One region of the Undibacter mobilis genome, then DNA from elsewhere that is predicted to be linked to it. Evidence: riboswitches for the same ligand, from Rfam matches in the RefSeq annotation. Region 1 holds a riboswitch; the other holds the start of a gene.

Region 1 (5,893 bases):
TGGAACGTGCTGAAGCTGCACCGGATGGGACGGCCTTCGTGACACAAACCTGATCAGCCGCGCTGCTGGTCACGCGCCGCTCATCGGCCTAAAATCCGCACGCGACGAATCGAGCGGAGCGGACCGATGGGACGAATTTTCGACGCCATTTTCTATGTGATCACCGCACCGCTGCGGTGGTTCGGCCGGTCGCGCCGCTTCCGCGTGATCGCCGGCGCGCTCATCGTCGTGGCGCTGTTCTTCGCCGCCACCTTGTGGGCGCTCGACCGCTTCTTTCCGCCGGCCAATCAAGCCAGCCGCGTCGCCGCCAAGCTCGAGCCGTTGCCGCCATTACCGCCGCTGTCGCGTCCGTCTTACGTGATCGCGCCGGTGGCCGTGTCGATCGACGCCATCCAGCGTTCGATCGAAGCCTCGACGCCGCGCAATTTCTCCGGTCAGAGCGGCAATCCGGTCAGCGGCCTGCTGCAGAAGGCCGACATCGGCCTCACGGTCAATCGCGGCAACATGGCGGTAAGCGGCCGCGCCGGTGAACTCACCGTCAACACGCCGCTGACCGGCAATCTGCACATTACCGGCCAACTCGGCGCGGCCGCCGGCAACCTGACCGGCGGCGTCGCCGGCGCGCTCGGCGGCCTGCTTGGCGGTGGCCAGCTCGGCGGCGATCTCAACAAGGCTATCGGCGGACTGGCTGGCCGCGTGCTCGATCAGAACGTCGAATTGCGCAGCCAGGTCACCGTGCGCTCGCGGCCCGAATTCGCCACCAACTGGCGCGTTCATCCCAATCTCGCGGCGCAGATCAGCGTTGCCGACAGCGCGATCAACATCGCCGGCATTCGTCTCAACATGGCCGGTGAGGCCAAGCCCCTGATCGAGCAACAGGTGAACCAGCAGGTGGCCAATTTCGAAGGCCGCATCCGCAACGATCCGATCGTCGAAGTGACGGCGCGCGAGCAGTGGCAGAAGATGTGCCGCTCGATTCCGCTGGGCGGCGGCAATACCGGCCTGCCCGCATTGTGGCTGGAGATGAAGCCGGTGCGCGCCGCTGCCGCGCAGCCGCAGATCGATGCGCGAAACGTCACGCTGGTGATCGGCGTTCAGGCCGAGACGCGCATCCTGGCGCAGGCGACCAAGCCGGCCTGCCCGTTCCCGGCGTCGCTCGAACTCGTGCCGCCGATGGAAAACGGCAAGCTGGTAGTCGGCGTGCCGATCGACGTGCCGTTCACCGAGCTCAACAAGCTGATCAACGCCCAATTGAAGGGCAAGCGCTTCCCCGAAGACGCAAGCGCGGCGGTCGAAGTCGAGGTGCTACGTGCCTCTCTGGCCGCGGCCGACGATCGCCTGCTGATCTCGCTGCGTGTCAAGGCACGCGAGCGCAAGAGCTGGTTCGGCTTCGGCGCCGAGGCCGATGTCGATATCTGGGGCCGCCCGAAGCTCGATCCGCAAACGCAGATTCTGCGCCTCACCGACATCTCGCTGGCGGTGGAGACGGAAGCGGCGTACGGCCTGCTCGGCACCGCGGCGCGTGCGGCCATGCCCTACCTGCAACAGGCTCTGGCCGACAACGCCATGATCGATCTCACGCCCTTCCTCAACGATGCCAAGAAGAAAATCGGCGAGGCGATGGCCGACTTCCGGCAGGCCGGCCAGGGCGTCGCGGTCGATACCGCGATCAACAGCCTCCGCCTCAACGGCATCGCCTTCGACTCCAACACCTTGCGCATCATCGCCGAAGCCGAAGGCACGGCACGGATCAGCGTCACGCAATTGCCGAGGATGTAATTCGGCTCACTTTGTATTCGTGAGCCCCGACGCCGTCGTCATCGCTGCGATGTCTCCCTTTGTCATTGCGGGGGGCAGCGAGTCGAACGCAATGGCGGGCCCTCCGAATATGCTCTACAAATCTCTGCGGATGGGTTTCGGAGGGTCAAATCCATGGTTCGGAAGGTCGGTGTTCTGGTAGTCTTGGCGTTGCTCGCTTTGTTGCCCGTGCGGCAGGCAGCGGCGCAGAACAATACCATTGGCGGTGCGATCATCGGCGGCGGTATCGGCGCAGTCGTCGGCGGCGCTGCGACCGGCAAGGCCGGCGGCGCTGTCGCCGGCGGCATCATTGGTGCCGCTGCCGGCGCCGCGATCGGTTCGCAGATGGAGCCCCGCGGCCGTTACTACTGGTACGACGGTCGCTGCTGGCGCAAACATCGTGATGGCAGCTATCACCGCGTGTCGCGGAACTACTGCTACTGAGCAGCGCAACGGCCGCGGCTAGCGCGCGGCGTCCGTCCGCACATGCACGACGGCAGTGTCATCGGCATAGACGCGCGTCCAGCCCGGCATACGGTCGAGCAGACCGACCGCCGGCGTCGACGGCGCCAGCAAGGTGACGTCGATATCGCGTGCCCGCATCAGATCGTAGAACACGCTGACATTCTTGAGATTCACCGCGGCATCGTGGCGCAGGAAGAAATCTGCGCCATAGAGCTCGGTGCGACCGTCGATGAACGGCTTGACGCCCTGTGCAATCAGATAGCCGCCGAAGTCGTAGGAATTGAGCAGATGCGTCCGGCCGGATGCCTTCACCGCCGCAGCCGCGCCGGCCGGCGACACCTCCGCGCGCGGTGAGTAACGCAGCGACAGCGGCAGAACCACGCTCATCACCGCGGCGAACAGCACGAGCGCCGCGGCGGCGGCCGTATAGAGCGGCTTCGCATCGCCGGCGGCACGGCCGCCAAGTTGCGGCGCCAAAGGCGCGGCCAGGAACAGCGGCGCAACAAGGCCCAGCATCTCACCGCTGCGCGACTGGCTGAGCGCCATATGCACGAGACCGAGCACAACGAGGATGCGCACCGGCGGCAGCGTGATGCGGCGATAGAGCAGAAAGCCGATCGCCGCGAGCAGACAGATTTCCAGACCGCCGAGCCTGGCGAAATTTTCCGGCTGCCATTCGCCGATCAGCGCCAGTGCCGGCCCCAGGCCAAGAATGCGCCGCGTCACCAGAATCGACTCCGGCCCGTAGGGCGTGATGCACGCGGCGGCGAGCGCGGCAACGCCGAACAACGCCCAGCGCAGCACCACCCGCATCCGCTCCTGCGCCTTTGCATTGATCAGCGCCTCGAGCGCGACCGGCGCGATCAGGAACAGACCGAAGGTGAAGCCGCCATGCAGATTCGCCCACAGCGCGATCAGGGGCAGCAGCCAGAATGACGGCGCGCGCTTCTCATCGGCGGCGCGCACCAGCCCCGCGACCCACAGCACCATCACCGGCAGCGCCAGCGCGTGGGGCCGCGCCAGCATATGCGGCGCGGCAAGCACGAAGGCGGCCACGGTGAGGACCAGCGCCGGCATCGGGGCAAGATGCCGCATCAGATGATAAGCCAGCAGGCCGAAGGCCGACGCGATCGCCAGCGCGCTGATCGCGACGACGCCGCTCCAGCCGACCGCGTTGTAAACCGCGGCGAAGATCACCTGCGCCAGCCACTGGCTGGAGATCCACGGCTCGCCCGCCATCGTCCAGGAATAGACATCGACATGCGGCACGGCGCGGTTGGCGATCATCCAGTCGCCGAGCGCGATCTGCCAGTAGGTGTCGGCGTCGTTGAGCAGCTTGCCGCCCAGCGCCAGCAACATCACATACATCAGCGACGCCACCGCCACGGGCCAAGCCACAGAGGCTGGAACCGCGCGCAGCGCGGAAAACCCGGGACGCTTGGCGTCGGCGGATGGAAAGACCACGGCAAGGCCCTCTGAAAGCGTCAGCTCCCGCCATGCGAGCGCGGGCGAACGGAGGCCATTAAATCCGCGAAGCGATAACCGAGAGTAAATGGCCTGGAACAAAGGCTTCAGCCGATTGACACAGCCCCGAACGAGCCTAGATTACGCGGATTCCGAGGGGTGCCCGGCGACATGGCCGGGCTGAGAGAGTCCCTTTGAACCTGATCCGGGTCATGCCGGCGAAGGGACAGGACACGCCAATGCAGGCTTCATATTCCATTGCCCGAATCGCCGGCCCGGTCATGGCCGTGCTCGGCATTGGCGCGCTCATCAACGGCGCGGCCTACAACGAGATCAGTCGCCAGCTGCTCGGCAACAGCGCGATGGTCGCGCTGTCGGGCATTCTCGGCCTGGCGACGGGCCTCGCCATTCTCAACGCGCATCCGCGCTGGACCGCCGACTGGCGCAGCCTCATCACCGCGCTCGGCTGGCTGCTGACCGTGATGGGCGTGTTCCGCATTTTCGCACCCGACCTCGTCCGCTTCATCGGCGCCACGAGCAATCCGCGTGTCGTTACCGTGCTGGCGATCATCTTTCTGGTCGTCGGCGGCATTCTCACATTCAAGGCTTATGTGGCCGAACAACCGCAGAGCCAGCGCAGGGAGTTGAAGTCATGAACAAGCCCGTCACCGCCGCCGATCTCGTCACGCCGAAGGTCACGACCGGCCCCCTGCCCGCCTCGCGCAAGGTGCATACCAACCCCGCCGCAGCGCCGGACATCAAGGTGCCGCATCGCGCGATCAAGCTCTCGGATGCCTCCGGCGAGCCGCCGTTGCCCGTCTACGACACCACCGGGCCTTACACGGACGACAACGTCGCCATCGACGTCGAGAACGGCCTCAAGCGCGCGCGCATCGAATGGGTGAAGGAGCGCGGCGGCGTCGAGGAATATGAAGGGCGGCCGATCAAGCCAGTCGACAACGGCAACGCCACCGGCAAGCACCTCGCCCGCAACTTCCCGAACACGCCGAAGCCGTGGCGCGCCATCGGCGACGCGCCGGTGACGCAGTATGAATTCGCCAGGCGCGGCATCATCACCAAGGAAATGATCTACGTCGCCGAGCGCGAGAACCTCGGCCGCAAGGCGATGCTCGACCGCGCGCAGGCCGCGATCGCCGACGGTGAGAGCTTCGGCGCCGCGGTGCCGGCCTTCATCACGCCGGAATTCGTCCGCGACGAGATCGCGCGCGGCCGCGCCATCATCCCGGCCAATATCAACCACGCCGAACTCGAGCCGATGATCATCGGCCGCAACTTCCTCGTGAAGATCAACGCCAATATCGGCAACTCGGCCGTCACCTCTTCCGTCGAAGAGGAAGTCGAGAAGATGGTGTGGGCGATCCGCTGGGGCGCCGACACGGTGATGGACCTGTCGACCGGCCGCAACATCCACAACACGCGCGAATGGATCCTGCGAAACAGCCCCGTCCCGATCGGCACCGTGCCGATCTATCAGGCGCTGGAAAAGGTCAATGGCGACCCGACCAAGCTCGACTGGGAAGTCTACAAGGACACGCTCATCGAGCAGGCCGAACAGGGCGTCGATTATTTCACCATCCACGCCGGCGTGCGGCTCGCTTACGTGCCGCTCACCGCTAACCGCGTGACGGGCATCGTGTCGCGCGGCGGCTCGATCATGGCGAAGTGGTGCCTGTCGCGGCACAAGGAGAGCTTCCTCTACGAGCGCTTCGATGAAATCTGCGACCTGATGCGCAAATACGATGTGTCGTTCTCGCTCGGCGACGGGCTGCGGCCCGGCTCCATCGCCGACGCCAATGACCGCGCCCAGTTCGCCGAACTGGAAACGCTCGGCGAACTGACGCAGATCGCGTGGAAGAAGGGCTGCCAGGTGATGATCGAAGGCCCCGGCCATGTGCCGATGCACAAGATCAAGATCAACATGGACAAGCAGCTCAAGGAATGCGGCGAGGCGCCGTTCTACACGCTCGGGCCGCTGACCACCGACATCGCGCCGGGCTACGACCACATCACGAGCGGCATCGGCGCCGCCATGATCGGCTGGTTCGGCTGCGCCATGCTCTGCTACGTCACGCCGAAGGAGCATCTCGGCCTGCCGAACCGCGACGACGTCAAGGAAGGCGTCATCACCTACAAGATCGCGGCGCAC
Region 2 (5,893 bases), 360 kb from region 1:
CCGAGCGAGCGCAGCTTGAGCCCGCGCAGTTCGGCAAGGCTCTTGATCTCGCGGCGGAACCAGCCGCCCATGCAGACGCCGGTGTTGCCGCCCATGAACGGCTTGACGCCGAAGGGCTTGTACAACTCGTCCCACAAGGCCTGGCCGCCGCCGGCGTCGATCCAGGCGACGTGCTCGGCCGGCGTCAGGCCGAACGGCACCGTGGTGAAGAAGGGCGCGGCCGCCATCTTGCCCTGCCAGTAGAACGAAGCGGTGTGGCCGATCTCGGCGACGCCGTTGCCGACCGCCTCGAGCACGCCGAAGGCGGGGACGATTTCGCCGGCGGCGGAGACGCTGATGTCGAGGCGCCCGTTCGACAGCGTGCGGATGCGCTCGGCGACGCGCTCGGCCGACATGCCCGGGCCCGGCAAGCGCTTCGGCCATGACGTCACCATGCGCCACTTCACCGTCTGCGCGCGGGCGATGGTCGGCGCGGCGAGCGTGGCGGTGGCGGCAAGGCCGGTGGCGGCGGCGAGCGTGAACTGGCGGCGGGTCGTCATGGCTGTCTCCAGAACTTGTAGAAGTGATTGAGCGGGCCGTGGCCGTGGCCGACCTTGAGCGCGTCGGCGGCGGCGATGGCGCCGGTGACGTAATCCTTGGCGGCGCGCACGGCGGCGATCAGGTCCATGCCCTTGGCGAGGTTCGCGGCGATGGCGGAGGACAAGGTGCACCCGGTGCCGTGGGTATTCCGGGTGTCGATGCGCCTCGCCCCCAGCCGCGTCACCGCGCCGTCGCCGCCGAGCAGCAGATCGACGGCTTCGGCGCTGTCCCCGTGACCGCCCTTGACCAGCACCCAGCGCGGGCCGAAGGCGAAGATGTCGCGCGCCTGCGCTTCCATCTCCGCCTCGTTGCGCGCGAGCGGCCGGCCGGTCAGCGCCGCGGCCTCGTGCAGATTGGGCGTGACGATCTCGGCGAGCGGCATCAGGTCGCCGCGCAGCGCGGCGACGGCGTCCTCGCTCAGCAGCCGGTCCCCGGAGGTCGCGACCATCACCGGATCGAGCACGATGTGCCGCGCGTTGCGGCGCCGCAGCTCGGCGGCGACGATGCGGATGGTCTCGGCGCGCGACAGCATGCCGATCTTGACCGCCGCCACATCGAAGTCGGCGAACACCGCCTCCATCTGCGCCGCTATGAACACCAACGGCACGTCGTGAATCGCCGAGACGCCTTGCGTGTTCTGCGCCGTCAGTGCGGTGATGACCGACGTGCCGAACACCTCATTGGCCGCGAAGGCTTTGAGGTCGGCCTGGATGCCGGCGCCACCACCGGAATCCGAACCGGCGATGGTCAGCGCGACCGGTGTCATGCCCCACTCCGCCCGGCAAGCGCACCGTCAACCGCGGCACGCAAGCGCCGCGCCGCATCGGCCGGATCAAGCGCGAGCGACAGCGCCGAGATCACCGCGACGCCATCGGCACCGGCGGCAATCACCTCGCCGGCATTATCGGCGGTGATCCCGGCAATGGCACAAATTGGATAGCCCGGCTTGCGGGCGCGTATGACGGCGCCGAGATCGCGCAAGCCATCGGTGCCGATCGGGGTCGAGGCATTGTCCTTCGACGTTGTCGCGTAAACGCCGCCGATGGCGACGTAATTCAGCAGATCGAGCGGCGCGGCCGCCGCCTGCTCAGCCGTTTTAATACTCAAGCCAATAATCGCATCCTTGCCGAGAAGACGGCGCGCATCAACGGCATCCATGTCGTCCCAGCCGATGTGCACGCCATGCGCCCCGGAAGCGAGCGCAACATCAATACGGTCATTGATCAGGAGCGGCACGCCGCGCGGCCGCAACACCGCCATGACATCGCGCGCCTCCTCGATCATGACACGGGTCGAACCATGCTTGTCGCGGAGCTGCACCAAAGTCGCGCTATCGGCAATCAGGGCCGCGAGGCCGGGCAGCGAACGCCCGCCGGCAACCGCCGGATCGACAAGGGCATAGAGGCTAAGATCGAGCGTCATCGGTCGCTACCTTTGCAGATCGTTACTCGGTCACAGTGACGCGGGCCCGTGCCGCGAGCGTGTCACTATCGATGGAATAAAGTGCGTCGAGGATCGCCACCGCGAAGCTGCCCGGGCCCCGCGCGGTTTCCGCCGCCATTTCACCGGCCACACCGACAATCGTCAGCGCCGCCGCAGTCGCGACAAATGCATCTTTCTCGACGGCCAGACAGGCCCCGACCATTGCCGAAGCGGCGCACCCCATCGCTGTGATCCGCGCCATCATCGCATCGCCATTGGCGAGCGTGACCGCACGCCGGCCGTCGGCAATCAGGTCTCGCGCGCCCGACAGGCCGATCGCGATATCGCGCTCGCGTGCATAGGCGCGCAGATCGGCGAGTTGGTCGCCGGCGCCGGCAAGCGTCGCAAATTCGGCCGCGTTCAGCCGCATTGCCGTGGGGCGGAGGAACAGCAGATCCTGTGCGTAAGTTGCCCGCGGCGGCGCGCGATCGACAAAAACGGGATCGAGAATCCACGGTAACCCGCCCTGGTTCGCGGTATCGACCGCGATCGAGGTCGCCTCGCGGCGCTCGCGGCCAAACGTGCCGAGATTGACCAGCAAGGCATCGGCGCGGGCGACAAAAGCGCCAATCTCCACCGGCGACAAGGTCATGGAGGGAACGGCGCCCAACGCGAGGAGGACGTTGGCGGTGAAGTTTTCCGCCACAGAATTGGTGATGCAGTGGACGCGCGGCGCCTTGGTGCGCACGCGCTCGAGCACGGCCGCGACCGCGGAGACAAACTCCGCAGGCGATGTGAACTGGCGCAGTGGGGCTATCGGTTCCTGCATCTCTCTCCCTCCGCCGGCATGACCCGGATCAGGTTCGTTGGGTTGGCCAGACTTCCGGCCTCTCAGTCCGGCACGTTGCCGGACACCCCACGAGATCGCTGAACGATACCTAGACGCACTGGCGCAGCAAGGCAAGAGCGCTTCGATCAGGCGGCCGGAAGACCGGGAAAACCGGTGTCCAAACCGGTACCTTGCCAGGCTGGCGCGATTTTGCTGTGTTGCAGGAAACGCCCCGGCACCCCGGAGACCCCACCGCAATGACCCCGTTCTTCGTCCAAATCAAATGCGAGCTCGGCAAGGCCTATCAGGTCGCCAACGAACTGGCGGAGGCCGAGATTGCCTCGGAGATCTATTCGACCGCCGGCGATTACGATCTGCTGGTGAAGTTCTACGTGGACGACAAGATCGATATCGGCCACTTCGTGAACGAAAAGGTGCATTGCATCCCGGGGATCAAGGACACCTACACAATCATCACCTTTAAGGCATTTACCGCGTAGCTTTGTAACGTCAAATTTCCGGCCGCCGCGGGCCTTCGGCTTCGGGGGCCCGGTCAATACCGAGGCGCCGCTCGCGCCACAGCACCGCCAGCCCGGCGCCAGCCACGATGGACGCGCCGACATAGACCAGCGTGCTCGGCAGTTCGCCGAAGAACCAGTAGCCCAGCAGCAGCGCCCAGATCAGCGACGTGTAGTCGAACGGCGCGATCACCGACGCGGTGGCGTGACGGTAGCTCTCGGTCAGAAAAATGTGCGCGATGCCGCCGAGAATGCCGGTGGCGACGAGCGCCATCAGCTCCTCGCGGGTCGGCGTGTACCAGGCAAAGGGAAGCGTCGCCGCGCCGACCAAGGCGCAGGACAGCGAGAAGTAAAAAACGATCGACGACGTCGATTCGCTTTGCGTCAGCCGCCGCGTCTGGATCACGGCACCGGCGTTACAGAAGGCGGCAATGACCGCGAATATCGAGCCGACCGCCGCAGCGGCACCTACACCGACCGCAGTATAACGGCCCGGATCAAAATTCGGAATGAGCATCACAATCACGCCGACAAAGCCGACAACGACTGCGGTCCAGCGGAAGACGCGTACACGCTCCTTGAGGATAAGAGCGGCGAGCGCCACCGTGATCAGGGGCGAGCCGAACTGAATAGCGGTGGCATCCGCCAGCGGCAGCCGCGCCAGCGCGGCAAAATTCGAGAACATGCCACAAACACTGACGGTCCCGCGACCAAGATGACCGAAGATGCGGTTGGTGCGCACAGCGGTCATGATCTCGCCGCGGAAAGCGTAAATCAGCAGCACCGGAGGTATTGCGCAGGCCGAGCGGAAGAACACCATCTGCCCCACCGGCACGGTTTCGCCGAGTTGCCGGATGAGCGCGGACATCGCAGCAAACAGCAGTGCGGAGAAAATCTTGAAGCCGATGGCTTTGAGGAGATCGGGCGACGGGTGATGCATGGAGAACCCCTCCATAACTCTCCGCGCCGGTCTTGTCGCCCCTCTTTAGCGCGCGGGCTGCCCCGCTTTTACTTTTTCGCCGGCCGTGGCGGGCCGGCGACCGCCGGCAGCGACTTGATATAGACCGCCATCGCCAGCCGGTCGGCGTCGCTGAGCTGCGCCGTATTGCGGATGACCGCAGCCATGCTGCCGCCTGCGGAATCGAACTCGGGAGTCATACCCGATTTCAGGAACTCTGCGATGTCCTTGTCCGACCACGAGCCAAGACCTTGCTGCGTAATGTTGGGCACAAAACCCTCGCCTTCAGGATTGGGACCGCCGGCGAAACGCTTTGCTGCAACGATGCCACCCATCATGTCGCGCGGGGAATGGCATTCGGCACAGTGGCCAGGTCCGTTGACAAGGTAGGCACCGCGGTTCCATTGCGCGTCCCTGGAAGGGTCCGGAGTGAACGGCTTGTCATCGAGGTAAAGAAGCTTCCAACCGCCAAGCAGCAAACGGATGTTAAACGGGAATGGCAGGTCGTGACCGCGTGCCCTGCCCTTCACCGCAGGCAGCGTCTTGATGTAGGCGAATAGGTCGCGCACGTCGTCCACATTCATGCGCTGATAGGAGGCGTATGGAAACGACGGATAAAGATGCGTGCCTTGCGGCGACGTGCCGTAACGCATGGCACTGACGAATTGAGCTTCACTCCATCGCCCGATGCCGTCATCCGGATCGGGTGAAATGTTCGGCGTGTAGAATGTGCCGAAGGGCGAGCCCAGCGCCACGCCGCCGCCGAGGCGAGTCCGATCCTCCTTGCTGTCGGTGTGGCAGGACACGCAGCCGCCGACGTCGAACATCGTCTTGCCATTGGCGAGATCGGCCTTGTACGGCGTCGCAAAAGCGTCCGCCGGCTCTGTCTTCGGCGCGATTACAAACCAGAAAGCCGCCATTGCGGCGATGCCGAGTACAAGGAAGAGTCCAATCAGTTTACGCGCCATGTCAGAATGTCCCATCGGTCGTTGCGACCAGTCTAACCGCGACCGCGGTTCAAGAGAAAGGGCGGTGCGCGCAAGGCACACCGCCCTTTCAATCAAAGGCCACGTGGCCGATCAGCAAAAGACCATCAGCTCTTCTTGACGCGGTAAGCTTCGTGGCAGCCGCCACAGTTGCGGGTGACGTTGGCCACAGCCGCCTTGAGCGAATCGAGATCCTTGACAGAGGCTTCCGCCGCCTTGGCATCCTCGCCGAACTTGACGAAACGCGCCTTGAAGTCGTCCATCTTCTCCCAGATCGCCGGGGCTGCGGTGGTCTCACCACCGGACTTCGAGCTCTCGGGGAACAGTGCCGGCATCTTGGCGGCGATGTCCTGATAGGTCTTCAGCGACTTTTGCGCGGCCGCCAGGTCGAATGGCGTTTCGCCTTTGGTCATCTTGACGACCACAGCGGTGGCCTGTCCGGATTCCTTCATCAAAGCCTTGCGCGCGGCAATCGGATCCTGCTGGGCAACGACCGCTGTGGTAGCGACCGATACCAAGGCCACGGCCGCAGCCGCACAGAACAATGATAACTTCATTTAGTCCCCCTCGTGGATGGGCGCGCATAGTTGCGCATGTAACG

What was found. A riboswitch is a leader RNA that binds a small molecule or an ion and turns the genes downstream of it on or off. The one in region 1 is predicted to bind thiamine pyrophosphate.
Region 2: it holds a riboswitch for thiamine pyrophosphate, as region 1 does, so the genes downstream of both, thiM (hydroxyethylthiazole kinase) here and DXH78_RS19625 (hypothetical protein) in region 1, are expected to answer to the same signal.

Annotation. Positions count from the first base shown of each region.
Region 1 covers NZ_QRGO01000001.1:2,081,940-2,087,832, reverse strand. Annotated here, with positions in the region: gene DXH78_RS09930 (ketopantoate reductase family protein) at 1-42, shown strand, start outside; gene DXH78_RS09925 (DUF4403 family protein) at 127-1,779, shown strand; gene DXH78_RS09920 (YMGG-like glycine zipper-containing protein) at 1,933-2,241, shown strand; gene DXH78_RS09915 (hypothetical protein) at 2,260-3,726, opposite strand; TPP riboswitch at 3,872-3,970, shown strand; gene DXH78_RS19625 (hypothetical protein) at 3,966-4,382, shown strand; partial or broken gene thiC (phosphomethylpyrimidine synthase ThiC) at 4,379-5,893, shown strand, end outside.
Region 2 covers NZ_QRGO01000001.1:2,437,539-2,443,431, reverse strand. Annotated here, with positions in the region: gene DXH78_RS11480 (TRAP transporter substrate-binding protein) at 1-539, opposite strand, end outside; gene thiD (bifunctional hydroxymethylpyrimidine kinase/phosphomethylpyrimidine kinase) at 536-1,345, opposite strand; gene thiE (thiamine phosphate synthase) at 1,342-2,001, opposite strand; gene thiM (hydroxyethylthiazole kinase) at 2,024-2,830, opposite strand; TPP riboswitch at 2,818-2,930, opposite strand; gene DXH78_RS11460 (Lrp/AsnC ligand binding domain-containing protein) at 3,088-3,330, shown strand; gene DXH78_RS11455 (DMT family transporter) at 3,341-4,288, opposite strand; gene DXH78_RS11450 (c-type cytochrome) at 4,357-5,274, opposite strand; gene DXH78_RS11445 (c-type cytochrome) at 5,400-5,849, opposite strand.